Regions from separate parts of the Paraburkholderia sp. EG287B genome, predicted to be linked through region 1. Evidence: predicted binding sites of a transcription regulator. Region 1 holds the regulator's gene; each other region holds the start of a gene.

What was found. The regulator LexA, encoded in region 1, represses DNA repair genes until DNA is damaged. The targets are predictions, from matches to a motif close to ACTGTATNNNNATACAGT.
Region 2: the regulator LexA is predicted to act here: its motif matches at 3,141-3,158, upstream of AB4Y40_RS04990 (PA0069 family radical SAM protein).
Region 3: the regulator LexA is predicted to act here: its motif matches at 5,555-5,572, upstream of recA (recombinase RecA).

What each region holds. Positions count from the first base shown of each region.
Region 1 covers NZ_JBFRCG010000002.1:62,850-72,885, reverse strand. Annotated here, with positions in the region: gene AB4Y40_RS03045 (permease) at 1-504, shown strand, start outside; gene AB4Y40_RS03040 (hypothetical protein) at 609-1,031, shown strand; gene AB4Y40_RS03035 (ABC transporter permease) at 1,050-1,886, opposite strand; gene nodI (nodulation factor ABC transporter ATP-binding protein NodI) at 1,945-2,859, opposite strand; gene AB4Y40_RS03025 (universal stress protein) at 3,180-3,650, shown strand; gene AB4Y40_RS03020 (DUF2939 domain-containing protein) at 3,712-4,395, opposite strand; gene AB4Y40_RS03015 (hypothetical protein) at 4,492-4,869, opposite strand; gene lexA (transcriptional repressor LexA) at 4,950-5,600, opposite strand; gene AB4Y40_RS03005 (sulfate ABC transporter substrate-binding protein) at 5,893-6,951, shown strand; gene cysT (sulfate ABC transporter permease subunit CysT) at 7,078-7,977, shown strand; gene cysW (sulfate ABC transporter permease subunit CysW) at 7,974-8,942, shown strand; gene AB4Y40_RS02990 (sulfate/molybdate ABC transporter ATP-binding protein) at 8,945-10,003, shown strand.
Region 2 covers NZ_JBFRCG010000002.1:485,169-495,204, reverse strand. Annotated here, with positions in the region: gene AB4Y40_RS05005 (acyl-CoA dehydrogenase) at 1-1,049, shown strand, start outside; gene AB4Y40_RS05000 (D-amino acid dehydrogenase) at 1,129-2,415, opposite strand; gene AB4Y40_RS04995 (Lrp/AsnC ligand binding domain-containing protein) at 2,592-3,080, shown strand; gene AB4Y40_RS04990 (PA0069 family radical SAM protein) at 3,195-4,340, shown strand; gene AB4Y40_RS04985 (NINE protein) at 4,369-4,842, opposite strand; gene AB4Y40_RS04980 (sorbosone dehydrogenase family protein) at 4,980-6,059, opposite strand; gene rpsP (30S ribosomal protein S16) at 6,369-6,632, shown strand; gene rimM (ribosome maturation factor RimM) at 6,730-7,482, shown strand; gene trmD (tRNA (guanosine(37)-N1)-methyltransferase TrmD) at 7,555-8,322, shown strand; gene rplS (50S ribosomal protein L19) at 8,473-8,868, shown strand; gene AB4Y40_RS04955 (CoA pyrophosphatase) at 8,955-9,677, shown strand; gene AB4Y40_RS04950 (CobD/CbiB family protein) at 9,828-10,036, shown strand, end outside.
Region 3 covers NZ_JBFRCG010000005.1:152,324-162,359, reverse strand. Annotated here, with positions in the region: gene AB4Y40_RS10305 (TerC family protein) at 1-260, opposite strand, end outside; gene sucD (succinate--CoA ligase subunit alpha) at 447-1,328, opposite strand; gene sucC (ADP-forming succinate--CoA ligase subunit beta) at 1,426-2,592, opposite strand; gene AB4Y40_RS10290 (DUF2889 domain-containing protein) at 2,643-3,338, opposite strand; gene recX (recombination regulator RecX) at 3,458-4,366, opposite strand; gene recA (recombinase RecA) at 4,399-5,475, opposite strand; gene AB4Y40_RS10275 (response regulator transcription factor) at 5,724-6,476, shown strand; gene AB4Y40_RS10270 (sensor histidine kinase N-terminal domain-containing protein) at 6,489-8,138, shown strand; gene AB4Y40_RS10265 (MFS transporter) at 8,458-10,036, shown strand, end outside.

The DNA of each region.
Region 1 (10,036 bases):
GGCCTCGGCTGGGTCTGCAACCGGCTCGTGACGCCCGAGGAATCGCGCGCCGCCGACGATCGGTTGGCGCAACTCGCCCAGCAGCAGGCCGAGGGCGGCAACGTCTTCGTGCGCTGGGCGCGTATCTTTGCGCGTATGGCCGTGCGGCTGGTGCCGGAATACATCGTGCTGGTGCTGTTGCTTGGCGCGGCGCGCGCGTGGCTGTTCCCGCACATCGGCCCGGAAGTCACGAGCAGCCTTGGCTGGATCGTCACGTTCGCCGTGGTCGGCATGCTGTTCGTGATCCCCACGGCCGGCGAGGTCCCCATCATCCAGGCGATGCTCGCGCTCGGCATGGGCGTGGGACCCGCGGGTGCGCTGCTGATGACGCTGCCGCCCGTGAGCGTGCCGTCGTTCGCGATGCTGGCGGGCTCGTTCCGGCCGCGCATGCTCGCGGTCGTGGGCACGACGGTGGTGTTCTTCGGCATTGCCGCCGGGCTCGCGGCGGTGGCCCTGGGCTTCTAGGGACGCCGGGACGAGGCAGGCGCCATGCGTTCAGCGTTGGCATTCTTGTAATAAGCGGGCGGTTCGCCGTCCGCCACGGAGCGGGCCCCGGCCCGAAAACCAGCATGGCAAAGCAAAAAACCAATCCGAAACTCGAGCAGGCGCTCACGCGCGGCGATCTCGCCATTCGCCAGGCCAATTCGGCCCGCGCCACGGCGGTGCTGCGTGCGCTCGGCAAGATGATCGTCGAGGCTTCGGCCACCATCGGCGTCGAGGCGGATACCTCGATTCCCGACGGTGATCGCATCTACGACCCGGCCGACGGTCTCTGGCCGCAGTCGCTGCTGGTTTCGCTCGATGGCCCGGTGGAGGAGTCGGATCCCGAAGAGATCCGCACGGTGCGTTTGCTCGCCCAGACCCAATCGACGATGTTCCGCGTGGAATGGCATCGCGCCGACGGCAAGGTCGGCCGCCAGGAAGGCGGCCCGTTCGCGACGGTCGCGTTTATTTCGGACGTCGATATTCCCTGGGGCGACGACGAGGACTGAGCGCCTCGCGGTGCCGTTTCAGCGCATCATGCGTCGGCGAAACAGCACGGATGCGATCGCGAACGGCACCACCACGTAGATCGCGAGCACCAGCAGGTGCAGGCCGGCCTGCTCGACAGGCCGGTCGAGCATGGCGGGGCGGATCAGCGCAACGGCGTGCGCGAGCGGCAGCATCAGCGTGATGTGCTGTGCGGCCGCGGGCAGTTGCGCGATCGGAAAGAACACGCCGGAGAGCAGCAGCATCGGCGTGAGCACGAGCGTCTGATAAAACATGAAGAAGTCGTAGGACGGCGCGAGCGCGGTGACGATCATCGCGCAGCTCGCGAACGCGAGGCCCGCGAGCGCGATCACGGGCAGCGCGAGCAGCATGGAAGGAAAGCTCGCGTAGCCGAGCAGGCCCGCCACCACCATGATCGCCACGCCCGAGAGCACCGACTTGCTCGCGGCCCACATCACCTCGCCGAGCACGACGTCGCCGAGCGTGAGCGGCGTGTGCATGATCGCTTCCCACGTGCGCTGCACGTGCATGCGCGAGAAGCCCGAGTACATCGACTCGAAGCTCGCCGACATCATCACCGAAGACGACACCGTGCCCGCCGCGAGAAACGCGATGTACGAGACGCCGTCGACGTGCCCGACCATCAGCCCGAGCCCGAAGCCGAGACCGAACAGATAGATCATCGGGTCGGCGAGATTGCCGAACATCGACGCGAGGGCGAGCTTGCGCCAGACCAGATAGTTGCGCCGCCACACGGCCATCCAGTGCGTGGCGTTCGAAGGCAGCGCGGCGCGCGGCTCGCGCACGCTCGCATGCTCGGGGCGCGAGGGCGTCGGGTTGTTGGTGCGTGTCTGCATGGTGTCCTTGGCGATTCGTACGCCGCCGTCGATCTTGCCGCCGTTAATCCAGCCGCCGTTAATCCTGCATCTCGCGGCCAGTGAGCCGCAGGAACACGTCTTCGAGATTCGCGGGCCGGTGCAGGTAGCGCAAATCGGAGCGATGGCGCAGCTTCGCATGGACGGGCGCGGGGTCGTCCACATAGCAGAACAGCGTCTCGCCGCTGATCTCCGTGCGCTTCGCATCGCCCGCGAGTTCGTCGCGCAGCGCCACCGGGTCCGGTCCGTACACCTCGATCACGTCGCAGCCGATCTCCGATTCGATCAGCGCCTTGGGTGCGCCCTCGGCGATCTTGCGGCCTTCCTCGATCACGCAGACGCGATTGCAAAGCCGTTCGGCCTCCTCCATGAAATGCGTGGTGAGGAGGATCGTCTTGCCGCGCGCGAGCAGCGAGCGCAGCCGCTCCCAGATCAGATGCCGCGCCTGCGGATCGAGGCCCGTGGTGGGCTCGTCCATCACGAGCACGTCGGGGTCGTTCACGAGCGCGCGCGCGAGCGTGAGACGCCGGCGCATGCCGCCGGAGAGCTCGCCCACGCGCGCGTCGGCCTTGCTTTCGAGGCGCGCGAATTCGAGCAGCGGCGCGACGAGGTCGCGCGTTTCGCGCGCAGACAAGCCGAAGTAGCGGCCGAACACGAGCAGGTTCTCGCGCACGGTGAAGTCGGGGTCGAGATTGTCGAACTGCGGCACCACCCCCACGCGCTGGCGGGCGTGGCGTGCGCGCGCCGGCACCGGCTCGCCGCACAGGCTGATGCGACCCGCATCGGGCGAAACGATGCCGAGCAGCATGCGCAGCGTCGTGGTTTTCCCCGCGCCGTTCGGGCCGAGCAGTCCGAAGCACTCGCCGGGAACGACGTCGAACGACAGGCCGTTGACGACCGCCCTGTCTCCGTAATGTTTGATGACCTGCTCGAATTCGATGGCGGGTGCTGGCATGGACCGGTTGAACGTGAGTCGAACGGGCATCGCGCGAGTCGCTCGAAGTACCGAACGAAAAATCGCACGAAACAAGGCGGCCCATTTTAGTGCATTGCTGCGTGGCGGGTCGGGCCGCGCTTCGAAGCGGTTTGACGATACGCGGGCAAATGCATGTCACGGCAAGCATTCAGCACTGAGCAAGATGCGTGCGGCGGTCGCGACACATCTGGCGTTTTTCGATGCACACCTGGCGTTTTCCAGCCCTTGCATGTGGAATTGCGGCGCACCATCATGAGAATCGCACAGCCTGCAAATCACGCGGGCGGGGAGAAGCGATCATGGCGAGCTATAAAAAAATTCTGCTCTGTTACGACGGCTCGCGCGAAGGCCGCAAGGCACTGCGTTGCGGCGCCGATCTTGCACTCGATCTGCAAGCCGAGACGCATTTGCTCTCGGTCGTCGACATGCGTTCGACGATTGCGCAGAGCGCCGGCCTGCTGACCGATGTGGCCTGCGGCCGCTTCGAAGAAACGGCGCGCGAGATCCTTCAGGAAGGCGTGGACTGGCTAACCGAGCGCGGCGTGCGCGCTCAGGGGCATTTCGCGTTCGGTCATCCGATCGACGAAATCGCGAATCTGGCCAACGAGCTGAATGCCGACCTCGTGGTGGTGGGCCACCGCTGCCGCACGGGGCTCTCGCGCTGGTGGATGGGCGCGGGCAACACGCCGCTGCTCGACCGCGTATCGTGCAGCATTCTGGTGGCGTGTTCGTCGGCGGCTGAGGAAAAGCAGCAGCAAGCCGCCGCATAGCGGATCAAGCGGGCCGGTTCGTAGAGAGCCGGCCTGGCTCGGCTGTCACCACCGGTCTGTCTCAGTTCGAGACGTTGCCTTCGTCGAGCTCGACGGCCGAGAGCTTCCACGAGAAGAGCCCGTGACGCTGCAGGATGGCGGCGTAGTGCTCGCCCGTACTGCCGCGGTCCCACGTGAGCGCGAACTCGTTGAGGCCGCGATAGCCGGCCGTGGTCACTGGCCGGGCCTCGGGCGCGGGATTGCCGGATGCCGCCGGGGCCGGTGGCGAGGCAGAGGCGGGTGCCGATTGCGCCGGTTCCGCCGATTGCGTGGATGGCGCGCCGGATTCCGCCGGCGGCGGCGCGTGCGGGCGGTCGCCGGGCTTGCCCGTCGGCGGCATGCCATCGAGCAGGGCGGCCACGCCTTCCGGTGTGGCGTAGGCATCGACGAGCGGACTAATCAATGCCGCGCCAATCACGGCGCCGAGGATCAGCAGCGGATTGCTGCTGTGCTGCCCCTCGACGCGCCGATGCAGCATCTCGCCCACCTGCTGTTTCAGGCTCAGGCGCAGCGCAGGGTAATCGACGTACTCGTTGAGCGCGACGGCGTCACGCGCATCGGCGGCGGCTTTCATGTGCTTCACCGCGATATAGGGCGACGCATAGGCGTAGCCGATCGCGGCAACCACCATTGCGACGGCAACCGTGATCGCGACGGGCTTTTTCCAGCCTTGGGTCTTACGCGGGGTAGAGAGAGATTCCGTCATCGGCATAGGGCAAATCGTTTAAACACGGTGTTGACCGCAAACCAGGCCAAACGATCCCGCCCGTAACCTCTTCTCACATTTCAGCTGCGTTCCTGCTTACTTCGCGAGCGCCGCGGGCAGGTCGCTGTGCTGTTCGGCGATGCAGCGGTCGATCGCGCGGCAAACCGCGTCGACCGTACCGACGAGGATGAGCCGCGACGGGCCCTGATAGACGCGCACGGGCGCGCGGCGCATGGGCTGTTCGGTGTTGAGCGTGCTGTTGAGCGACACGCGCGCAAACGCGGGCTGGGCCGAGGGCAGCACGGGCAGGTCGGCCGTGCTGGCCGCCACCATCTCTGGCGAGTCTTCGAAAAGCGAGCCGCTCAGCGCGGCAGCCGAACCGCGCACTTCGCGGACCGCGCACGAGGCGATTCCACGGAGATGGCGAAGACGGCCGAATTGGCGGAAGGGCAGCAGGCGGGCAAGGCGTTCCATGACTCTCTCCAGGTAGTGCGCAGACGGTGCGTGCGCAAACTCTGCGCGAACTGCGCGCAAACTACGCGCAGACGGATTGCTTAGAATTCGGTGGGGCGGATCAGGCCGACCGCAATGCCTTCGAGCGCGAATTCCGCGCTGCCGGCCTCGACAAAAATATTGTCGTAGTCGGGGTTCTCGGCGATCAGCTCGAGCCCGTTCGGACGGCGCTTCAGGCGCTTCACGGTGACGTCGTCGCCAAGGCGCGCCACGATGATCTGGCCGTCTTTCGCTTCGGCCTTCTTCTGCACGGCTAGCAGGTCGCCGTCGAGGATGCCGGCGTCGCGCATGGACAGGCCGCGCACCTTCAGGAGGTAGTCGGGGCGGCTCGAGAAGAGCGCCGGGTCGCACATGTAGTTCTGCGAGATGTGCTCCTGCGCGAGGATCGGGCTACCCGCCGCGACGCGGCCGACGAGCGGCAGCGAGAGCTGCATGATGCTCGGGTGCGGGAGCGTGAACTGGTGCGGCAGGTCGTCGGGCCCCGGCACGAGACGGATGCCGCGCGAGGCGCCCGCAGCCAGTTCGATCACGCCCTTGCGCGCCAGCGCACGCAGATGCTCCTCCGCGGAGTTGGCCGAGCTGAAGCCGAGTTCCGCCGCGATCTCGGCGCGCGTGGGCGGGAAGCCCGTGCGCTCGATGGCCCGGCGAACCAGATCGAAAACCTGCTGCTGTCGTGCGGTGAGTTTGGTCATGGCGCCACTGTATGTTTGAACAGGTAACTGTATTTTTATACAGTACTCGCCACTTTTCAAGTGTTACTTGAAGTTCATCGACTGAGCGTTGCCATCAGGCCGCTTTCCCGTGTTTGCGCGGATGAAACCGCGTTCCAGCAGCGACTTCCTCTGCCCTTACCACTTTTGCGTATTAAAAAATGAGAAAACATCATTTTTAATAATGTAAGCGGATCGCTAGACTGGCCTCCATCGTTAGCTGCAACTCACCAATGAGCGCAAACGAGCACACACGAGAACGGAGAACAGATAGATGGGCACGACACATACGGGGCGCGCGGGCTGGCTGAAAACACTGGCGGCAAAACTGGTCATCGGCGTTGCGCCGCTCGTCGGGGTCACGGCGATGGCGGCCATGGCGCCCATCGCCGCTCACGCGGATACCTCGCTGCTCAATGTCTCCTACGATCCGACGCGCGAGCTGTACCAGGACATCAACGAAGCCTTCATCAAGCAGTGGAAGGCGAAGACGGGCGAAACGCTCACCATCAAGCAGTCGCATGGCGGCTCGGGCGCACAGGCGCGCTCGGTGCTCGACGGCCTGCAGTCCGACGTCGTGACGCTCGCGCTGGCATGGGACATCGACGCGCTCGCCAACAAGGGCATCGTCGCGAAGGACTGGCAAAAGCGTCTGCCCGACAACGCCTCGCCGTACACGTCGACCATCGTGTTCCTCGTGCGCAAGGGCAACCCCAAGCACATCAAGGACTGGGACGATCTGACCAAACCGGGCGTCTCGATCGTCACGCCGAATCCGAAGACCTCGGGTGGCGCGCGCTGGAACTATCTCGCGGCGTGGGCGTATGCGCTGCACCAGCCGGGCGGCAACGAGCAGAAGGCGAAGGACTTCGTCGCGAAGCTCTACAAGAACGCGGGCGTGCTCGATTCGGGCGCGCGCGGCGCGACGACGAGCTTCGTGCAGCGCGGCATCGGCGATGTGCTGATTGCATGGGAGAACGAATCATTTCTCTCGCTCAAGGAGTTCGGCCCGGACAAGTTCGAGATCGTGGTGCCCTCCGTGAGCATTCTGGCTGAGCCGCCGGTCGCCGTGGTGGACAAGGTCGTCGACAAGAAGGGCACGCGCAAGGAGGCCGAGGCCTACCTGCAGTTCCTCTATAGCGAAGAGGGCCAGGAGATCGCCGCGAAGAACTTCTACCGTCCGCGTTCGGACAAGGTCCCGGCGGCGCTCACGGCGAAGTTTCCGAAGCTCAAGCTCTACACGGTCGACGACACCTTCGGCGGCTGGCCCAACGCGCAGAAGACGCATTTCGCAGATGGCGGCGTGTTCGATTCGATCTATCAGCCGCAGTAAAGCTGTCGGGCAGTACGCGGTCCGCATAACGACGTGACCGCATAACAACGAAGCGCGCCTACGGGCGCGCTTTTCGGCGCGAATTGGCAACGCACGAATCGCGCAACCCATGTCTGGACGATGAGCATGACAACGTTTCGATTGCGCAAGCCCAGTGCGCTGCCTGGCTTCGGCTTGACGCTCGGCATCACGGTGGCTTACCTGAGCCTCGTGGTGCTCATTCCGCTTGCCGCCACCTTTCTCAAGACGGCGACACTCGACTGGAGCCAGTTCGTGCGCGCCGTGTGGTCGCCGCGCGTGATCGCGTCGTACCGGCTCACGTTCAGCGCCGCGCTCGGCGGGGCACTGATCAATGCGGTATTCGGCTTCCTGCTCGCTTGGGTGCTCGTGCGCTATACGTTCCCGTTCAAACGGGTGATCGATGCGCTCGTCGATCTGCCGTTCGCATTGCCCACTTCCGTGGCGGGCATTTCACTCGCCGCCGTGTATGCGGGCAACGGCTGGATCGGCCAGTTTCTGCAGCCGCTCGGTCTGAAGGTCGCCTTCACGCCGCTCGGCGTGCTCGTGGCGCTGACCTTCATCGGCTTGCCGTTCGTCGTGCGCACGGTGCAGCCGGTGCTCGAGGACTTCGAGCGCGAACAGGAAGAGGCCGCCGCGTGCCTCGGCGCAACGCGCTGGCTCACGTTCCGCCGTGTCGTGCTGCCCGCGGTGCTGCCGGCGCTCCTCACCGGCTTCGCGCTCGCGTTCGCGCGTGCGCTGGGCGAGTACGGCTCGGTCATCTTCATCGCCGGCAACGTGCCGATGAAGTCGGAGATCACGTCGCTGCTCATCATCACGAAGCTCGAGCAATACGACTATGCGGGCGCGACGGCACTCGCCGTAATGATGCTCTGCGTGTCGTTCGTCATGCTGCTCCTCATCAATTCGCTGCAGTGGTATTTGCAACGCCGCACGAGCCGCGGCGTCTCGGCCGGCAGCGCGCCGAATGCCGTGGCGGGCGCAACCGTCGCGGGAGGTGCGCAATGAGCACGCTGCCGCAACAACGCAGCACGCGCCGGCCGGATCCGGTCACCGAATCAGCGTGGGTGCGCTGGCTGCTGACTGGCATCGCGCTCGCGTTTCTCGCGCTGTTTCTCGTGGTGCCTCTCGTCGCCGTGTTCTGGCAGGCGTTGTCGAAGGGCATCGGCTTCTATTTCACGTCGCTCGTCGATCCCGATGCGCTCGCCGCGATCAGGCTCACGCTCATCACCGCGGCGATCGCGGTGCCGCTGAATCTGGCCTTCGGCCTCGCGGCTTCATGGGCGATCGCGAAGTTCGAGTTTCGCGGCAAAGCGCTGCTAACCACGCTGATCGACCTGCCGTTTTCGGTTTCGCCCGTGATTTCAGGGCTCATCTACGTGCTGCTGTTCGGTGCGCAGGGCTGGCTCGGACCTTGGCTCGAAGACCACGACGTGCAGATCATCTTCGCGGTGCCGGGCATCGTGCTCGCCACGATCTTCGTGACGTTCCCGTTCGTCGCGCGCGAGCTGATTCCGCTGATGCAGGCGCAGGGCAACGACGAAGAAGAGGCCGCCCACGTGCTGGGCGCCTCGGGCTGGCAGATGTTCCGCCGCGTGACGCTGCCCAATATCCGCTGGGGTCTGCTGTACGGCGTGATTCTCTGCAATGCGCGTGCGATGGGCGAGTTCGGCGCAGTCTCCGTGGTGTCGGGTCATATTCGCGGCCAGACCGACACGATGCCGCTGCACGTCGAGATCCTTTACAACGAGTACAACTTCGCGGCGGCATTTGCCGTCGCATCGCTGCTCGCGTTGCTCGCGCTCGTCACGCTCGGCCTGAAGCTGCTCGCGGAGCGCCGCCTTTCGGCGCAACTGCGCCGCGCGGACGAGATTCCCGCTTACGCCGGCCCGCAAGCCGTGGCCGTGCAACACGTTTCACAACACGCAGCGCCTCGCGCCGTGCGCCAACCGATTCAAGCAGGGGAGCAGTAAACATGGGCATCACCGTCAGCAATCTGCACAAGCGCTTCGGCGACTTCACCGCCCTCGACAACGTCTCGCTCGACTTTCCGCCGGGCGAACTGGTTGCGCTGCTCGGACCTTCCGGTTGTGGCAAGACCACGCTGCTGCGCGTGATCGCGGGCCTCGAATACGCCGACGCGGGCCAGGTCGTGCTGCAAGGCCAGGACGTGGGCGAGGTGGGCGCGCGCGAGCGCCAGGTGGGCTTCGTGTTCCAGCATTACGCGCTGTTCCGCCACATGACGGTGTTCGAGAACGTGGCGTTCGGCCTGCGCGTGAAGCCGCGCAGCGAGCGGCCCTCGGAGGCCGTGATTCGCGCGAAGGTGCATGAATTGCTCAAGCTCGTGCAACTCGACTGGCTCGCGCAGCGCTATCCGTCCGAGCTGTCGGGCGGCCAGCGTCAGCGCATCGCGCTGGCGCGCGCGCTCGCCGTCGAGCCGAAGGTGCTGCTGCTCGACGAACCGTTCGGTGCGCTCGACGCCAAGGTGCGCAAGGAGTTGCGCTCGTGGCTGCGGCGCCTGCACGACGACCTGCACATCTCGACGATCTTCGTTACGCACGACCAGGAGGAGGCGCTCGAGGTGGCCGATCGCATCGTCGTGATGAATCATGGGCACGTGGAGCAGGTGGGCAGCCCGCAGGACGTCTATGATCATCCGCAGACGGCTTTCGTCTACGAATTCCTCGGCGCCGCGAACCGGCTGCGCGGCAGCGTCGACGCACGCGGTTTCGTCGCCGAGGGCGCCGCGCAGCCGATCTCGGTGCACGCGGGCTTCGAAGGCCCGGCGCTTGCCTACGTACGGCCGCACGACCTCGTGCTGCACCGCGAAGCGAGCGATCATCGCGACGGCATCGTCGTCGACGTGCGCCGCGTGGTGACGCTGGGCGGCTCGGTGCGCGTGGAGCTGGAAAGCCGCACGGGCGGCGCGCTCGAAGCCGAGCTCGACCGCGAGTCGTGGCGCGCGCTGGGGCTTTCGGTGGGCGAGGGCGTGACGGCGGTGCCGCGCGGGCTGCGCGTATTTCCGGCGCAATGAGCGTTACAGTGCTCACATCGACAAAAACGAATA
Region 2 (10,036 bases), 420 kb from region 1:
ACTGCGTATCGATCGAACACAAGCTCGGTATCAAGGCGAGCCCGACCGCCGTGCTGCAGTTCGGCGATCATGGCGGCGCGATCGGCCAGTTGATCGGCGAAGAGAATCGCGGCCTCGAATACATGTTCATCATGATGAACGCGGCGCGTTTTGCGGTGGGCATGCAGGGCGTGGCCGTCTCCGATCGCGCGTACCAGAAGGCGCTCGCCTATGCGAAGGAGCGCGTGCAGAGCCGTCCGGTGGACGGTTCCGCGAAAGCGGCGGTGAGCATCATCCATCACCCCGATGTGCGCCGCATGCTCGCCACGATGCGGGCGCTCACCGAAGCCGCGCGTGCGCTCGCTTACGTGGCGGCGGGCGAGAGCGACCGCGCGCATGGCGACCCCGACGAGGCGGCCCGGGCGCGGCATCAGGCGCGCTACGAATACCTGGTGCCGATCGTGAAGGGCTGGAGCACCGAACTGGCGCTCGAAGTGACGAGCCTCGGCGTGCAGGTGCATGGCGGCATGGGCTTCATCGAGGAAACGGGCGCGGCGCAGTTCTACCGCGACGCGCGCATCCTGCCGATCTACGAGGGCACGACGGCGATTCAGGCGAACGATCTCATCGGGCGCAAGACGCTGCGCGACGGCGGCGCGGCGGCAAAGGCGCTGCTTGCCGATATCGCGCAGACCGTCGACGCGCTAGCCGCACAACAAGGCGCGGCGTTCGAGTCGATGCGCAAGCATCTCGCGGCAGGCAAAGAGGCGCTGGCGTCGGCCGTGGACTTCGTGCTCGCGAAGGCGAAGAGCGATCCGAACGCGGTGTTCGCGGGCAGCGTGCCGTATCTGAAGCTGGCGGGCATCGTGCTGGGCGGCTGGCAGATGGCGCGCGCCATGCTCGCCTCGCAGCGTCTCATGCAGGCGGCCCCGAAGTTTCATGGCGCGAAGATCGCCACGGCACAGTTCTTCGCGCAACACGTCTTGCCGCAGGCGGTGGCGCTCGAAGCGGCGATCGTCAGCGCAAACAGCAGCGAGGGCGTGCTGGCGCTGGCGGAGGATCAGTTCTGACTTCGCCGTGCTATTGAAAGCGAGAAATGAAACACGGCGCCCAGGAGGCGCCGTGCTCGTTCACGCTGCGTGACTGGCTTCAGGCATAAGCCGGGCGATGCGAGCCTTGCGTGTCGCCGAGATAGCGGTGCACCGAAAGATCGTCGGCGCGGATGGCGGGCTGCTTGCCCGAGATCAGGTCTGCGAGCAACTGGCCCGAGCCGCACGACATCGTCCAGCCGAGCGTGCCGTGCCCCGTGTTCAGGAACAGGTTCGAGATCGGCGTGCGGCCGACGACCGGCGTGCCGTCCGGCGTCATCGGGCGCAGGCCGGTCCAGAAGGTGGCCTTCGTCGTGTCGCCGCCGCCCGGGAACAGGTCGTTCACGCACATTTCGAGCGTTTCGCGGCGCGCTTGCTTGAGCGTCTTGTCGAAGCCGACGATCTCGGCCATGCCGCCCACGCGGATGCGGTCGTCAAAACGGGTGATCGCGATCTTGTAGGTTTCGTCGAGCACGGTCGAAACCGGCGCGGCACTCGCATTCACGATCGGCGCCGTGATCGAATAGCCCTTGAGCGGATAGACTGGAATCTTCACGAGGCCCGCGAGCAGCTTCGTCGAGAAGGAGCCGAGTGCGACCACGTACGAATCGGCGCGCACCAGCTCGCTGCCGCATTGCACGCCCGCGATCCGGTCGCCCCGCATGGCGAGACCATCGATCGGCGTGTTGTAGCGGAATTTCACGCCCAGTTGTTCGGCCATGGCGGCAAGGCGCGTAGTGAACATCTGGCAGTCGCCGGTTTCGTCGCCGGGCAGCCGCAGGCCGCCCGTGAGCTTGCCCGACACCGCGGCGAGCGCGGGTTCGGCGCGGCCGAGTTCGGCGGCCGTGAGCAGTTCGTACGGAACGTTCGCGTCTTCGAGCACGGCGATGTCCTTCGCCGCGCCTTCGAACTGCTGCTGCGTGCGGAACACCTGGAGCGTGCCGCCCGTGCGGCCTTCATACTGAATGCCCGTGTCGGCGCGCAGCGCCTGCAGGCAGTCGCGGCTGTATTCGGCGAGGCGCACCATGCGGCCCTTGTTGAGCGCGTAGCGCTCGGCCGTGCAGTTCTGCAGCATCTGCCACATCCATTGCAGCTGGAATTTGGTGCCGTCCAGACGAATGGCGAGCGGCGCGTGCTTCTCGAACATCCACTTGATCGCCTTGAGCGGGACGCCCGGCGCGGCCCACGGCGCGGCGTAGCCCGGCGAGATCTGGCCGGCGTTGGCAAAACTGGTTTCGAGCGCGGGACCGGCCTCGCGGTCGATCACCGTGACTTCGTGGCCCGCGCGGGCGAGATACCAGGCGCTGGCCACACCGACCACACCACTGCCCAACACGACGACTCGCATAGCTGCTCCATATAGATTCGTTGAGCTACGCCGCGTTGCCTGGACCCTGGAAGTCGTGTTTTGGCACTGATAGGGAAGAAGGCATGAAATTTCGGGTGTAGCCAGTATTTGTAGCTATGCTATTGTTGTACGTCCAGGTTTTGTTATCGTATTTTTCAGATTTTCGGGAAGAAATCATGAGAACGCAGCGCCAACCGGTCCGCGCGCTCGACCGGCTCGATCACCGCATCCTGAAGCTGCTCCAGGAGGACGGCCGCATGGCCATGAAGGACCTCGCAGAGCAGGTCGGGCTCTCGGTCACGCCGTGCATCGAGCGGGTCAAGCGCATGGAGCGCGACGGCGTGATCACGGGCTACTTCGCACGCGTGAATCCCACGGTGCTGGGTGCGGCGCTGCTCGTGTTCGTGGAGATCACGCTCGACCACAAGAGCGGCAACATGTTCGACCAGTTCCGCCGCGAGGTGCAGAAGATCCCGGAGGTGCTCGAATGCCATCTCGTCTCGGGCGACTTCGACTATCTCATCAAGGCGCGCATCGGCGAGATGGCGGACTACCGCAAGCTGCTCGGCGACATCCTGCTGCAACTGCCGGGCGCCGTGCAGTCGAAGAGCTACGTGGTGATGGAAGAGATCAAGGAGACGCTGACCATCGCCGTGGGGGAATGACGAGGGTCACTGTGGCGGCTGAAAGCGCCCCGTTTTTAGGACTCGACAACGCGGATCGATACTGTATATTTATACAGTATCGATCCGCGTTTCCTTGTCTATTCCGCTTAAGCCGTGACCGACTCCCATCACCCCGATCCCGACGCCTGGTATCCCGTTGCGCCGCCCACGGCGCGCAAGGGGCGCGGGGCGGTCACGAACCTGCAAGGGCGCTACGAAGTCGACCAGCGCGAAGCGTTCGACGACGGCTGGCAGCAGACGGGCGGCGGCGGGGACCATGGCGATGAAACGGGCGAGCCCAGGCTGCGCACCGAAGTGTTCGAAGAGCGCGCGAAAAGCATCCTCACGCGCAACCAGTCGCCGGACATTCCGTTCAACGTGTCGCTCAATCCCTATCGAGGCTGCGAGCACGGCTGCATCTATTGCTTCGCGCGGCCCACGCACAGTTATCTCGGCCTCTCGCCGGGGCTCGATTTCGAGAGCCGTATCTACGCCAAGATCAATGCGGCGGAGTTGCTCGCGCGGGAAATCGCCAAGCCGTCGTACGAGCCCGAGCCGATCGCGCTGGGCGTGAATACCGACGCCTGGCAACCGGTGGAGCGCGACCTGCGCATCACGCGCCGCGTGGTCGAAGTGCTGGCCGAACGGCAGCATCCGTTCGCGGCCATCACGAAATCCTCGCTGATCGAGCGCGATCTCGACCTCCTCGCGCCGATGGCCGCGCGCAAGCAGTTCATGGCGGCAATCACGATCACCACGCTCGACGCCGATATCGCCCGCACGCTCGAACCCCGTGCGGCGACACCCGCGCGGCGGCTGCGCACCATCCGCACGCTAGCTGAAGCCGGTGTGCCGGTGGGCGTGAGCATCGCACCCGTAATCCCGTTCGTGACCGAGCCCGACATGGAGCGCGTGCTAGAAGCCTGCGCCGAGGCCGGTGCGACAAGCGCAAGCTACATCGTGCTGCGCCTGCCATGGGAGGTCGCGCCGCTGTTCCAGGACTGGCTGGCGGCGCACTTCCCGCAGCGTGCGGAGCGCGTGATGAGCCGCGTGCGCGATATGCGCGGCGGCAAGGACTACGAGTCGGCGTTTTCGCAGCGCATGAAGGGCACGGGGCTATGGGCCGACCTGCTCAAGCAGCGCTTTCACAATGCCGTGCGGCGCCTCGGGCTCAACGAGCGGCGTCACGGCATTCTGGACATGTCGGCGTTCGTGCAGTCGAAGACCGTGCGCGAGAAGCCGCAGCTCGACCTGTTCTGAGCCGTTACTGCGCGATTTACGGCGCGATTTACTGCGAGATCGCCTTCGCGGCCTCGACCTGCGACTCGAAGTACGTTTGAAACGAAAGTGCGAGTCCCGTCATCAGCAGGAACGCGCCAATCAGCAGCGAGAAGATCACGACGAAGATCACCGTCCAGCCCGAGCGGCTCGTGCGGCCTTGCTCCACGAACGCGGCGTTGAACTGCGCGTCCCATTTGGCGTCGGGGCGCAGCCCGTAGACGATCGCCGCCAGAAACGCCGAGATGACCGACACCGCGCCGATCACGGCGAGCACCCAGCCGGGAATCGACGCGCGTTCGGTGGCGACGAGCAGCATCACGCCCGGAAGGCCGATGAGCGTGCCGAGCAAATGCGCCCAGCCCCACACGTCGCGTGGGCCGTATAGATAGAAGCGGTGTGCGCCGAGACTGCCAAACAGGAAGGCGAGGGCGGCGGTGAGCGTCTTGGAGCGAAAGCGTGCGGGGTTCTTGTCGTTGGGCATGGGCTCGGGCGAAACGTGGGCGTTCGGCCGTCATGAGCGCATTACGTCAAACACACACGGGCCGCCGGGCATTGTATGCCGCACGCCGCGCTTGCAGCACAAGCGCACGCTTATGCCCGGCACCATGCCTGCCCGCGTCACGGTTTCGTGTAGGTCACGCGATAGATCGCGCCCGCATAGTCGTCGCTGACAAGGAGCGATCCGTCGGGCAGCGGCAGCACGTCGGCGGGGCGGCCCCATTGGGTTTCGTCGGCGTTGAGCCAGCCCTGCGCGAACACTTCCTGGTGCGCGTTCGTGCCGTCGGGGTTGGCGCTCACGCGCACCACGCGATAGCCGACCTTCTTGCTGCGGTTCCACGAGCCGTGCTCGGCGATGAACATGCTGTTCTTATAGTCGGCCGGGAACATCGAACCGGTGTAGAAGCGCATGCCGAGCGACGCCACATGCGCGCCGAGTTTGAGGACCGGGGGCGTGAAAGCGCTGCACGGATGGCCTGCGCCGAACTCGGGGTCGGCGACGTTGCCGCCGTGACAATAGGGAAAGCCGAAGTCCGCGCCCCCATGCGCGAGGCGGTTGAGCTTGTCGTCGGGGATGTCGTCGCCGAGCATGTCGCGGCCGTTGTCGGTGAACCAGAGTTCGTGCGTCTGCGGATGCCACGCGAAGCCGACCGTGTTGCGCACGCCGCGGGCGATAGTCTCGTAGTGCGAGCCGTCGGGGTCCATGCGCCCGATCATCGCGAAGTGCACGCGCTGCGGGTCGCTGGCCGGCAGGCAGACGTTGCACGGCGCGCCTTGCGGCACGTAGAGCTTGCCGTCGGGGCCGAAGGCGATGAACTTCCAGCCGTGGTGGTGCTCGCTGGGCAGCGAATCCGTGACGACGACGGCTTTGGGCGGATCGTCGAGATGGCGGTCGATGTCGTCGAGCCGCACGATCGACGACACCGCCGAGACATACAATTCGCCGTTGCGCCAGGCCACGCCCACCGGCATCGTCAGTCCCGAGGCCACGATATGGCGCTTGATGGCCTTGCCGTCCCTGAGTTCGAGTGCGTAGACGTCACCGCCCATACTCCCCACATACAGGAGGGTGCCGTTGCCCGACAGCGTCATTTCGCGTGCGCCGGGCACGTCGGCGGACAGCACCTCGATGTGGAAGCCCGGTGGCAGCTTGATGCGGTCGATCGGAAGCGCCGCGTGAGCGAGCGGTGCCGCGAGCAGGGCGGCGGCAAGGACGAGCCATGCCGCTGCCAGGCGTCTGGCCGTCTCGCGAGACACTGGGAAAAGCGAGCCGTTACCCATGCCGCGGCCGCCACCGCGACGCGGCCATTGCACGAGTCGTCTGAAAGTCGCCACAATTCGCTCCAGGGCCCGCCCGTCGTGGGCATGGGCCGCAGTTTGACCGCTGTGTCTTGCCGCTTTCTGCGCGCCGGCGCGCAATTTCCCGTTAAGTGTTTGTTATGCCTCCGGTTTCGGGCTATAATCGCATGTTTCAGTAGTCCCGAACCCCCGGTTTTCAAGGATTTTAGTATGGTCATCATCCGTCTGGCACGCGGCGGCTCGAAGAAGCGCCCGTTCTACAACATCGTCGCAACCGACTCGCGCAACCGTCGCGACGGCCGTTTCATCGAGCGCGTGGGCTTCTACAACCCGGTCGCTACCAAGGGTGAAACGCTGCGTATCGCTCAAGATCGCGTGACGTACTGGAAGGAAAACGGCGCGCAAATGTCGCCGGCCGTCGAGCGCCTCGTGAAGGAAGCGCAAAAGACCGCCGCCGCTGCGCCGGCTGCTTAAGTCATTAAGCGTCTTTTCAGTCTGTTGTCCGTGTTTTGCCCGCGTACGCGCTGCATGATCCGCGTATGCAATATCAAGCTGGTCGCAAGGGGTGCCGATGTCCGCGCATGACGCCAAATCTGCCGTAGAGGCGAACGACGCGTCGGAACGCGGGGCGCCCGAAGTTGCGACCGGCGGCGCCGGCAAGGCCGCCGCCCGCGGCGCGCCGTCGTTTGGCGCGTTCGTGCGCAAGCCTGCACGCGAGAGCGCCGCGAAAGCTGCGCCCGCAGGTGAGAGTCTGCGCGCCGAAACCGAAGCGAGCTGGCCGGCCGACGCCGTTGAAGTCGGTGCCGTGATCGACGCCTATGGCCTCAAGGGCTGGCTGAAAATCGCGCCGCACGCGCAGGACGGCCGCGCGCTGCTTTCCGCCAGGCGCTGGTGGCTCCTCAAGGGCCGCGAGGGTCAGGCGCATCGCGAGCGTCATTCCGCGGTGCGCGTGAGCGCCAAGGTTCATGGTGACAGCGTCGTTGGCCAGCTTTCGGGCCTGGACGACCGCGATGCCGCGCTGCTGTTGCGCGGCGCGCGCGTGTACGTGAGCCGGGCCGAATTCCCGGCGCCCGCAGCCGATGAATATTACTGGGTCGACCTGATCGGCCTCGATGTCGCCAATGAGGCGGGTGTCGAGCTCGGCAAGGTTGCCGACCTGATCGACAATGGCGCGCAATCGGTGTTGCGTGTCACGTACGCGTCCACAGACAAGGATGGCAAGCCGGCCACCGGCGAGCGCCTGATCCCGTTCGTGGGCGTGTTCGTAAAGACGGTGGACCTGGCGGCGAAGCGTATCGTCGTCGACTGGGAAGCCGACTACTAGGCACCGCGGCAACGCTGTGCTGTGGCAACCCCGCCGCGCGCCCTGATTCAATTTCGCTGAACGGAGAGAGCGATGCAGTTCGATGTCGTCACGCTCTTTCCCGAGATGTTCCGCGCGCTGACCGACTGGGGCATTACCAGCCGGGCGGCGAAGCAGCAGCGTTACACGTTGCGCACGTGGAATCCGCGTGATTTCACGACCGACAACTACCGCACGATCGACGACCGCCCCTACGGCGGCGGCCCCGGCATGGTCATGCTGGCCAGGCCGCTCGAAGCGGCGATCGACGCGGCGCAGGCCGCGCAGGCGCAAGCCGGCGTGAGCGCCCCGCGTGTGCTGCTGATGTCGCCGCAAGGCAAGCCGCTCACGCACGAACGCGTCATGCAGTTCGCGCAGGAGCCGGGCCTCGTGATGTTGTGCGGCCGCTATGAAGCGATCGACCAGCGTCTCGTCGACCGCTGCGTGGACGAAGAAGTGAGCCTCGGCGACTTCGTGCTCTCGGGGGGCGAATTGCCCGCGATGGCCTTGATGGACGCCGTGGTGCGCAACCTGCCGGGCGTGCTGGGCGATGCGCTTTCGGCGGTGCAGGACAGCTTCGTCGACGGTTTGCTCGACTGCCCGCATTACACGCGCCCCGAGGAATACGACGGCGTGCGCGTGCCCGATGTGCTGCTTGGCGGCCATCATGCGGAAATCGAGCAGTGGCGTCGCCGCGAGGCGTTGCGCAACACGTGGAACAAGCGGCCCGATCTGATCGCGCGGGCCAGAAAGAACAAGATGTTGAGCCGGGCCGACGAGGCGTGGCTCGCTAGTCTCGCGAAGGGCGCGGACGAAGCGTAAGGCTTCGGGCGTGCGCGACAAGGGGCGCAAAAGGCGGTGCCGCTTCATGCGTGAACGGCGCCAGTTGTGAATCCATCCTCTATCGGGGCCGTAGTGCAGGCAACCCTGCACAGGTACGAACGCCGACAAGATGGCATACGGAGTCAATCCATGAATCTGATTGAAAAACTCGAGCAGGAAGAAATCCAGCGCGTGCTGGGCGAGAAGACCATCCCCGAATTCGCTCCCGGCGATACGGTGATCGTCAACGTGAACGTGGTTGAAGGTAACCGCAAGCGGGTTCAGGCATACGAAGGCGTCGTGATCGCGAAGCGTAACCGCGGCCTGAACTCGTCGTTCATCGTGCGCAAGATCTCGTCGGGCGAAGGCGTCGAGCGTACGTTCCAGACGTACTCGCCGCTGCTGGCCAGCATCGTGGTGAAGCGTCGCGGCGACGTGCGTCGCGCGAAGCTGTACTACCTGCGCAACCTGTCGGGCAAGAAGGCACGTATCAAGGAAAAGCTGGTGTCGAAAGACCGCGCAGCTGCTCCGGCCGACCAGGCGTAAAAGCTGTAAGAAAGAAGCACCCTCCGGGGTGCTTTTTTCTTTTTGGCCGCAAAATAATCTCGTGTACGTGTCATCCGGGACGCCCGTTGATCCGCCCAGTATTTGAACCCGAAAGCCTGCCGATCGAATCGACGGGCGCGAGCCTTCCGCAGGTCGCCGCGGAACGCCTGACCGCCGCCGGCTTGCGCACGCGCTTCGAGCAGCGCCTGCCGTGGGACCCCGAACCCCAGGAAGCCCGTCTGTTCGAGATGCGCGATCCGCGCGAGGCCGCCGTGCTGATGCCCATCGCCATGCGCCCGGGCGGCCTGACCGTGCTGCTCACCCAGCGCGCCGACAACCTCAGCAATCACGCGGGCCAGGTGAGCTTTCCCGGCGGCAGCCGCGAACCTTCCGACCCTACGCCCATCGCCGCCGCGCTGCGCGAGGCGCACGAGGAAGTGAATCTCGACCCCGCGCGCGTCGAGGTGCTCGGCGCGTTGCCCGACTACCTGACCGGCACGGGCTTCAGAGTCACGCCCGTGGTCGGTCTCGTGCACGAGCCGTTCAGTCTCGCGGCGGACTCGCTCGAAGTGGCGAGCATCTTCGAGGTGCCGCTCAGCTTTCTCATGAACCCGGTGCATCACCAGGTGCGTGTGTTCCGCTGGGAAGGCGGCGAGCGGCGCTTCTATGCGATGCCGTATCCGGACCGCCATTCGCCGGACCCCAACGTGCCCGAACCCGTCATCGCTTCCGGCGTCGGGTCCTCGCACTTCATCTGGGGGGCGACGGCGGGCATGCTGCGCAACTTCTACCGTTTCCTGCTCGCGTAACACGTCTGACGGCGCGTGCAAGCACCGCCGTGCACTGTTGCGAGTTTGCCGCCCGAATTGCCGGCGATGGTCAGGCACATCTGGCCCTGTGATATCGTTGCAACACTTTCATAAAACCCCTTTCGCAACCCGATCTGCACGGCGCGTCGCATGACCTTCTTTTCCGTATTGCTGGCTCTCGTCATCGAACAGGTGCGGGCGCTGTCGCCCAAAAATCCGGTCATGGCGCTCGTGCGCCTCAATGCGGAGTGGGCCGCTCACGGCTTCGACGCCGGCAAGCAGAAACATGGCCTCATCGCTTGGCTCGTGGTCGTGCTGCCGTGGACGCTTGCCACGGCGCTCGTCTACTACGTGCTGTA
Region 3 (10,036 bases), on a different contig from region 1:
ACGCCGATCCACAGCAACAGCAGGCCGCCTGTGAACTTGAGGAACGGCACGTTGAGCAGCACCACGGCGAACGCGATCAGCACCACGCGCAGCGCGATCGCGCCGGCGGTGCCCCACAGGATGCCGCGCATGCGCTGCTGCGCAGGCAGATCGCGGCAGGCGAGCGCGATCACCACGGCGTTGTCGCCGCCGAGCAGGATGTCGATGACGATGATCTGGATGACAGCGCCCCAATGGAGCGTCGCGAAAAACTCGAGCATGGAGACGAAGACTCAGCCGTGACTCAGGATGGGCGGCTCAAGCGGCGAGCCAAATAAAAAAGCGAGGAGGCCATGACTGGCTCCCTCGCTTTTGTTCGGAAACCTCGTGAAAGGATTCCGCAAGCATATCAAAAAACGCCGGCCGCCCGCGCATACATGATGCACGAGTGGCGGCGCATTTCGAATTTACAGCATCGCCTTCAGCAGACGACCCATTTCCGACGGGTTGCGCGTCACCTTGATGCCGCACGCGTCCATGATTTCCAGCTTCGCGTCGGCCGTATCCGCACCGCCCGAGATCAGCGCGCCGGCGTGGCCCATGCGCTTGCCCGGAGGCGCCGTGACGCCCGCGATGAAGCCAACCACCGGCTTCTTCATGTTGTCCTTGATCCACTCGGCGGCGTTCGCTTCGTCCGGACCGCCGATTTCGCCGATCATGATCACGGCGTCCGTATCCGGATCGTCGTTGAACATCTTCATGACGTCGATGTGCTTCAGACCGTTGATCGGGTCGCCGCCGATACCGACTGCCGACGACTGGCCGAGGCCGATCGCGGTCAGCTGGGCAACCGCCTCATACGTCAGCGTGCCCGAACGCGACACGACGCCGATGCGGCCCTTGCGGTGGATGTGACCCGGCATGATGCCGATCTTCAGCTCGTCCGGCGTGATCGTGCCGGGGCAGTTCGGGCCGAGGAGCAGCGTCTTGCGGCCTTCGCGGCGCATACGGTCCTTGACTTCGATCATGTCGCGGACGGGAATGCCTTCCGTGATACAGATCGCGAGATCGAGGTCGGCCTCGACGGCTTCCCAGATCGCAGCGGCAGCGCCTGCCGGCGGCACGTAGATGACCGAAACGGTCGCGCCGGTGGCGTCCTTTGCTTCACGCACGTTCGCGTAGATAGGAATGCCTTCGAAATCTTCGCCGGCCTTCTTCGGGTTCACGCCAGCGACGAACGCTTCGCGGCCGTTTGCGTACTCACGGCACGCGCGGGTATGGAACTGACCGGTCTTGCCGGTAATGCCCTGCGTGATGACCTTGGTGTCTTTGTTGATCAGAATCGACATGTATTGACCTCTTTTCGTTTGGCGTCGCGCGTCGCGTCATCCGCGCCTTGCGTTGCGGATTTCGCGCCGGCACGCCGCCATTCGTGTCCGGTGAAAATTACTTGCCTTCGGCAGCCGCGACGACCTTCTGCGCGGCTTCTTCCATGCTGTCTGCCGAGATGATCGGCAGGCCCGATTCGGCCAGCATCTTCTTGCCGAGGTCCTCGTTCGTGCCCTTCATGCGCACGACGAGCGGCACGTTCAGGTTCACGGCCTTCGAACCAGCGATCACGCCTTCTGCGATCACGTCGCAGCGCATGATGCCGCCGAAGATGTTCACGAGGATCGCCTTCAGGCCCGGGTTCTTGAGCATGAGCTTGAACGCTTCGGTGACCTTCTCGGTCGTGGCGCCACCGCCCACGTCGAGGAAGTTGGCCGGCTCGCCGCCGAACAGCTTGATGGTGTCCATCGTCGCCATGGCGAGGCCTGCGCCGTTCACGAGACAGCCGATGTTGCCGTCGAGCGAGATGTACGCGAGGTCGAACTTCGAGGCTTCGATTTCGGCCGGATCTTCTTCGTCCAGGTCGCGGTAAGCGACGATTTCCGGATGACGGGACAGCGCGTTGGAGTCGAAGTTGAACTTCGCGTCGAGCGCGATGACCTTGCCGTCGCCGGAGACGTTCAGCGGGTTGATTTCAGCCAGCGAAGCGTCGGTTTCCCAGAATGCCTTGTACAGGCCTTGCAGGATGGCGCGGGCTTGCGGAATCGAAGCAGCCGGCACGCCGATCTTCGCGGCGAGGTCGTCGGCCTGGGCGTCGAGCAGACCCGTCGACGGCTCGACGATGACCTTGTGGATCAGTTCCGGGTGCTTTTCGGCGACTTCTTCGATGTCCATGCCGCCTTCGCTCGAACCCATCAGAACGATCTTTTGCGACACGCGATCAACGACGAGGCTGACATACAGTTCCTGCTTGATGTCGGCGCCTTCTTCGATCAGCAGACGGTTGACCTTCTGGCCTTCCGGACCGGTCTGGTGCGTGACGAGCTGCATGCCGAGGATCTGGTTCGCGTATTCGCGGACTTGCTCGATCGTCTTGGCCACCTTCACGCCACCGCCCTTGCCGCGGCCGCCAGCGTGGATCTGCGCCTTGACGACCCAAACCGGACCGCCCAGCTCTTGAGCGGCCTTGACCGCGTCATCCACCGAAAACACCGGGATGCCGCGCGGGACCGCGACTCCGAATTTCCGCAGGATTTCCTTACCCTGGTACTCGTGAATCTTCATGCGTGATTCCTTCAGTCTGAGAGTTGGAGTGAACTTCGATTCCGCTGTTGTTATTCATGCGAGACGGCGTCGGCCCTGCCCTCTTGGCCCGGGCTCCGGCTGTCGCGCACGCTGGGGGTTTCCGCGCCGCGTGCGATTGAACGCGGCACATGGCCATACCAGCGCGGATAAAACTGCTTCACCGCCTCCCCGTCGAACCGCAGCGCATGGCAGCGGCCAAGCTGGAAGGGCGGCTTTTCACCGGCGGCCTCATTGCCTCCGGCGGTCTTGCCGAGTTCCGGTCCGGGCGCTTCGCCCGGCGAGCCATTCGATGTGTCCCACACTGCCCCGACGAACGCCTGGATCGCAGCGGTCGGCAAAACGCCCAACATTTCTGTGAGGTGTGTGCAGCCGACCGTGCCGGCGAGGAGCCGGCCCGCTTCACGGCGGAAATTGTCGAGGAGATTGAGCCCGATAAGGGCCCGATAGGCGGGATTGGCGTTCTGGCACTGACCGTCGTAAGGCACCCAGTCGGACGACGCTTCGGCGTCGACGACGTTGAGCTTGCGATCGATCGTAATGCGCAGCCAGAGTTCATGGATCGGCAGACCATTGGGCCGGACACCGGCGGCGAGCGGCACGTCGCGTGGCTTGTGGTCGGTCAGGCACGCGTCGATGTCCCACAGGCCGTCTTCGCGCTCATAGGCAACCGCCCGGATGGCGCGCTGATGGCGCAACTGGCGGGGCACGGGCGGAGAAAGCGGCATGCTAAAGGTAAGACCGGATTGGAAAACCTCGTGATTTTAACATACCGGGTATTTGAGACAGCCGCGAACACACAGGCCGGGCGGGGACTTGCCTGCGTGGATTTTTCGAGACGGCCGGCTCAGTTGTCGGACCAGTCTTCGTCGATTCCCTTGAGGATCTTGCCGATGATCGACATCGAGAAGCCGCGCGCCGCGAGAAAGCGCGCCTGACGCGCGCGCTCGGCAGGCGTCTCTGGCAACTGGCCGTACTTCTTCTGCCAGACCGTGCGGGCACGCACGAGCTCGGTCTCGCGCAGTTGCGAGCTCACCTCTTCGATGAGCGCTTCGCCCACCGCATGGCGCTTGAGTTCGCTGACGATACGCCCCGCCCCCACGCGCGACGCGCGCCGGTGCACGACGCTTTCGGCAAAGCGCGCGTCGGAGAGCCAGCCCTCGCGTTCGAGCGAGTCGAGCAGCACTTCGAGTGCGTCGGCGTCCTCGGTGTACGGCATGAGCTTGCGCGAGAGCTCGGCGCGGCTGTATTCGCGGCGCGATAGATAGCCGAGCGCGCGGCCCTTGAGGGAGCGCTCGGGGCGCTGCTTCGCCGTGGACGACTTTTCGCGCTCGCTGGCGCGTGCGGCGCGGCTGGCCGAGCTGCGCTCGTATTGGTCGCCTTGCGGTGCGCTGGATTCGCGCGCCGTTTCGAGAGGCGCGCGACGCGATCGCTTGAATGTTGGTTCGGACAGCGGCTCTGGCGGCAGGTTTGCCGCCGCTTCATCCGCCCCGTCGAAGAAAGCCTCGAACGGGACTTCGAAGACCGCGCCGCCATCGTCGCTGAGATCGGTGGGCGAGGAAAACGCGGCGCCAGAATGCGCAAAGCCGCGATCGCCCGGCTGGGCGTCGCGGCTCAAATGGCTTGAGCGGCTCGTGCGCGAGTCGGCAGGCTTGTCGGCGGAGCGCCGCTCGGCGCCCCTGTCCGCAGGCGAACCCGCTCGCGGGTTAGCCTGCTCGCCGGAAGGCGAGGACGTGGGTGACCCGCCCTTGCGCATCAACTTGCCTTATCTACGAGAGCCTGGTGGACTTACTCTTCGTCAGCGACTTCGACTTCGCCGGAATCCTTGACGCCGTCCGGCATCGTGCTCACGCCAAGCGATTCGCGGATGCGGTTTTCGATCTCGCGAGCAATGTCCGCGTTCTCGCGCAGGAATTCGCGTGCGTTGTCCTTGCCCTGGCCAATGCGCTCGCCGTTGTAGCTGTACCACGCACCCGCCTTGTCGACGATCTTGGCCTGCACGCCGAGGTCGACGATTTCGCCCTGACGCGAGATGCCCTCGCCGTAGAGAATGTCGAACACGGCTTCGCGGAACGGTGGCGAGACCTTGTTCTTCACGACCTTCACACGCGTTTCGCTGCCGATCACTTCGTCGTTCTTCTTGATCGAACCGATGCGGCGAATGTCCAGACGCACCGACGAGTAGAACTTGAGCGCGTTGCCGCCCGTGGTGGTTTCCGGGTTGCCGAACATCACACCGATCTTCATGCGGATCTGGTTGATGAAGATCACCATGCAGTTCGTCTTCTTGATCGTGCCGGTGAGCTTGCGCAGCGCCTGCGACATCAGACGCGCCTGCAGACCCGGCAGCGAGTCGCCCATTTCGCCTTCGATTTCGGCCTTCGGCACGAGCGCCGCGACCGAGTCGATCACGATCATGTCGATCGAGCCCGAGCGCACCAGCGCGTCGGTGATTTCGAGCGCCTGCTCACCCGTGTCCGGCTGCGAGATGAGCAGTTCGGGCACGTTCACGCCGAGCTTGGCGGCGTATTGCACGTCGAGCGCGTGTTCCGCGTCGATGAACGCCGCCGTGCCGCCGAGCTTTTGCATTTCGGCGATCACCTGCAGCGTGAGCGTGGTCTTGCCCGACGATTCCGGACCGTAGATCTCGACCACCCGGCCGCGCGGCAGACCGCCCACGCCGAGTGCGATGTCGAGGCCGAGCGAACCGGTGGAGACTACCTGGATGTCCTCGACCGCTTCGCCGTCGCCGAGTCGCATGATCGACCCTTTGCCGAACTGCTTTTCGATCTGCGCGAGCGCGGCGGCCAGCGCCTTGCTCTTTTCAGCAGTCAGCCCAGCCGAGCCTTTCTTGCTATCTTCCATGAATCGTCCTTTGCTATGATGAACGGCGTCTCGTGACCTTGCGCACGCCTCATTCGGGCTAATGCACACGAACGCAGACACTGTATAAAAAAACAGTGGTTTTGGCAAGCCTTTCTGGCGATCCAGAACCGCGAATTTCGGGAGACCGCCGCGCGTCGCCTGGCCGCGCCTTCAAGGACGCGGCGCGGCGCGGGTGTTACGAGCCTGACTACGAGGTCAAAACGCCTCGAAGGCGACGCTGGCGCAACATGCGAATCCTCATTGCCGAAGACGACAGCATACTCGCGGACGGGCTCGTGAGATCACTCCGCCAATCAGGCTATGCCGTTGATCACGTGCGTAGCGGCGTGGATGCCGATACCGCCTTGTCGATGCAGTCGTTCGACCTCCTGATCCTCGATCTGGGCCTGCCGAAAATGCCGGGCCTCGAGGTGCTGCGCCGTTTGCGCGCGCGCAATTCCAACCTGCCCGTGCTGATCCTCACCGCCGCCGACAGCGTGGACGAGCGCGTCAAAGGCCTCGACCTCGGTGCCGACGACTACATGGCCAAGCCCTTCGCGCTCAACGAGCTCGAAGCGCGCGTGCGTGCGCTCACGCGGCGCGGTGCGGGCGGCGGCCCGACCGTCGTGCGGCATGGCGCGCTGGCGTTCGACCAGGTGGGGCGCATTGCGCGCATCAACGACCAGGTGCTCGACCTTTCCGCGCGCGAACTGGGCGTGCTCGAAGTGCTGCTGCAGCGGCTCGGGCGGCTCGTTTCGAAGGAGCAGCTCGTCGACCACCTGTGCGAATGGGGCGAGGAAGTCAGCAACAACGCCATCGAAGTCTACGTGCACCGGCTGCGCAAGAAAATCGAAGCGGGCGGCGTGCGCATCGTGACCGTGCGCGGGCTCGGCTACTGCCTCGAAAAGGAGGCGAAGGACACGCAGGCCGGCGCAAGCCAGACACCCGCCGGCACGCCCGACGCCGCGCCGGCGATGCCCGCCAGCCACTACTTCAAGTAGGCGGGATCGACGATGGCCGGGCGTCCTCCCATCGCGCGCGCCGTGCCGCCCAAGGGCGCCGCAGGCGTGGCCGGTTCGGCCGGCGACAGCGCCCCGGGCGCGACCGCATTCGCGGCCGATGCCCTCGACGACGACGCGCGCGACGCCCGCTACGCCAATCCGTTCGCCCCGCCCGACGAAGCCGAAGCCGCCGCCGAGGCGCGCCCGCGCTCGCTCTTCGGCGAGATTCTCGACTGGATGCTCGCGCCGCTGCTGCTGCTCTGGCCGATGAGCATCGCGGTCACGTATCTCGTGGCGAAGTCGATCGCCAATGGCCCCTTCGACCGCGCGCTCGAGACCGACGCCTATGTGCTCGCGCGCCAGATCCAGCCGGTGAACGGCGTGGCCGAGCTGACGCTGCCCGCCTCCACGCGCGACTTCCTGCGCGCCGATAACGTCGACAGCGTGTTCTATCAGGTGCTCGGCAGCCGCGGCGAGCTGATCGGCGGCGATCGCGACATGCCGCTGCCGCACGACGACGACCGCCCGCCGCCGGGCCTCGTCGAGTTCCGCGACGACACGCTGCATGGCATCGACATCCGCGTCGCCTACACGACGGTGGAGCCGAAGCATCCCGGCGCCGACGACCGGCAAGGTCAACCCGTGCTCGTGCAGGTCGCGGAAACGCTCGACAAGCGCCGCCAGCTCGCCAACGACATCATCAAGGGCGTGATCCTGCCGCAGTTCGTGATCTTGCCGCTCGCGATCCTGCTCGTGTGGTTCGGCCTCTCGCGCGGCCTCGCGCCCCTGCACGCGCTGCAGTCGAACATCCGCATGCGTCGGCCCGACGATCTATCCCCGCTCGAAGCGCGCCGCGCGCCGCCCGAAATCGAGCCGCTCGTCACCTCGTTCAACGACCTGCTCACGCGGCTCGAACAGAACATGGAGCTGCAAAAGCGCTTCATCGCCGACGCCGCGCATCAGATGAAAACGCCGCTCGCGGGCCTGCGCACCCAGGCCGAGCTCGCGCTGCGCCAGAACGCGCCCGCCGAAGTGCACCGCTCGCTCGAGCAGATCGCGACGAGCTCCGAGCACGCCGCGCGGCTCGTCACGCAGCTGCTCGCGCTCGCGCGCGCGGAAAACCGCATGTCCGGACAGGTCTTCACGCCCGTGGACGTGGCCGACGTGGCACGCCACGCCGTGCGCGACTGGGTGCAGCCGGCGCTCGCCAAACAGATGGACCTCGGCTACGAAGGCCCCGAAACGGCCTGCGACAGCGAGGAAGACGATGGCGAAGCGGCGGCGCGCATCGAAGTGGACGGCAACCCGGTGATGCTGCGCGAGATGCTCTCGAACCTCATCGACAACGCGATCCGCTATACGCCCGCGGGCGGACGCATCACCGTGCGCGTGCGGCCCGAGCCCGCGGCGGGCGCGGTCCATCTCGAGGTGGAAGACACCGGCATGGGCATTCCGTCCGCCGAGCGCGAGCGCGTGCTCGAGCGCTTCTACCGCATTCTCGGGCGCGACGGCGAAGGCAGCGGGCTCGGGCTCGCGATCGTGCGCGAGATCGCCACGATGCACGGCGGCACGCTCGCCATCGAGGATCACGTCTATCAAGACGCGCCGCGCCTCGCCGGCACGCTCGTGCGCGTGACGCTGCGGCTGCGCGCGCACGCCTGAGCGGCATCGACGGCGCTTTCACGGCGAAATCACTGCGAAACTGACAGATCGCGTCAGAAACCGGGATGGGACTTACCCTTATCCGATCCGCGGCACGGGAATCAAAGAGCGAACTTTAGAAGATGTTCAAATCGACATGCGCGATTTTGCCTGCGTATTCGCGAACATAACCGATTAAACCCCACTCCGATACGTCACTCGGAAACCCACACGCGCGTCAGAAGCCCGTAAGTTTCCATTCCAATAATGCTCCGCAGGACCGCGGGTCTACGAATCGCCTGCCCGACGGACCACACGCATATCAATACTGGAGACATCTATGGCAACCGTTGGCGGACAAGTCTCGCACGCGCCGATGACCAGCGACGAAAAACGCGTGATCTTCGCGTCGTCGCTCGGCACCGTGTTCGAGTGGTACGACTTTTACCTGGCCGGATCGCTCGCGGCCTTCATCAGCAAGAGCTTCTTTTCCGGCGTCAATCCCACGGCCGGCTTCATCTTCACGCTGCTCGGCTTCGCCGCCGGCTTTGCCGTGCGTCCGTTCGGCGCGATCGTGTTCGGGCGCCTCGGCGACCTCGTGGGCCGCAAGCACACGTTCCTCGTCACGATCGTCATCATGGGTATCTCGACCTTCGTGGTCGGTTTCCTGCCCGGCTACGCGTCGATCGGCATTGCCTCGCCGGTGATCTTCATCGGCATGCGTCTGCTGCAGGGTCTCGCGCTCGGCGGCGAGTACGGCGGCGCCGCGACCTACGTCGCGGAACACGCGCCGCCCGGACGCCGCGGCTTCTACACCTCGTGGATCCAGACGACCGCCACGCTCGGCCTGTTCCTCTCGCTGCTCGTGATCCTCGGCGTGCGCACGTTCGTTGGCGAGGAACAGTTCGCCGCGTGGGCCTGGCGCATTCCGTTCATCGCCTCGATCCTGCTGCTCGCCGTTTCGGTATGGATCCGTCTGCAGCTCGACGAATCGCCGGCGTTCAAGCGCATCAAGGCGGAAGGCAAGGTCTCGAAGGCGCCGATCAAGGAAGCGTTCGGCCAGTGGAAGAACCTCAAGGTCGTGCTGCTCGCCCTCTTCGGCCTCACGGCCGGCCAGGCCGTGGTCTGGTACACGGGCCAGTTCTACGCGCTGTTCTTCCTCACGCAAACGCTCAAGGTCGACGGCTCGAGCGCCAACATCCTGATCGCGCTGGCGCTGTTGATCGGCACGCCGTGCTTCCTGTTCTTCGGCGCGCTGTCGGACAAGATCGGCCGCAAGCCCATCATCATGGCTGGCTGCCTGATCGCGGCGCTCACCTACTTCCCGATCTTCAAGGCAATCACGCACTATGCGAACCCGGCGCTCGAAGCCGCCACGCAGCGCGCGCCGATCGTCGTGATCGCGGATCCGGCCGAATGCTCGTTCCAGTTCAACCCGGTCGGCACCTCGAAGTTCACGAGCTCGTGCGACATCGCCAAGAGCGCGCTTTCGAAGGCCGGCCTGAACTACGACAACGTGGCCGCCCCGGCAGGCACGCGCGCGCAGATCAAGGTGGGCGACACGACCATCGACACGTTCGACGGGCGGGCGCCTGGCGCCAAGGAAGCCGGCGCGCTGTTCGAGAAGACGCTCGCGGCCACACTGAAAGCGGCGGGCTATCCGCTCAAGGCCGACCCCGCGCAGCTCAACTGGCCGATGACGGTGGTGATGCTCACGATCCTCGTGATCTTCGTGACCATGGTGTACGGGCCGATCGCGGCGATGCTGGTGGAGATGTTCCCGACCCGCATCCGCTACACCTCGATGTCGCTGCCCTATCACATCGGCAACGGCTGGTTCGGCGGCTTCCTGCCGGCAACGGCGTTCGCGATCGTGGCGGCGCGCGGCGATATCTACTCGGGCCTCTGGTATCCGATCA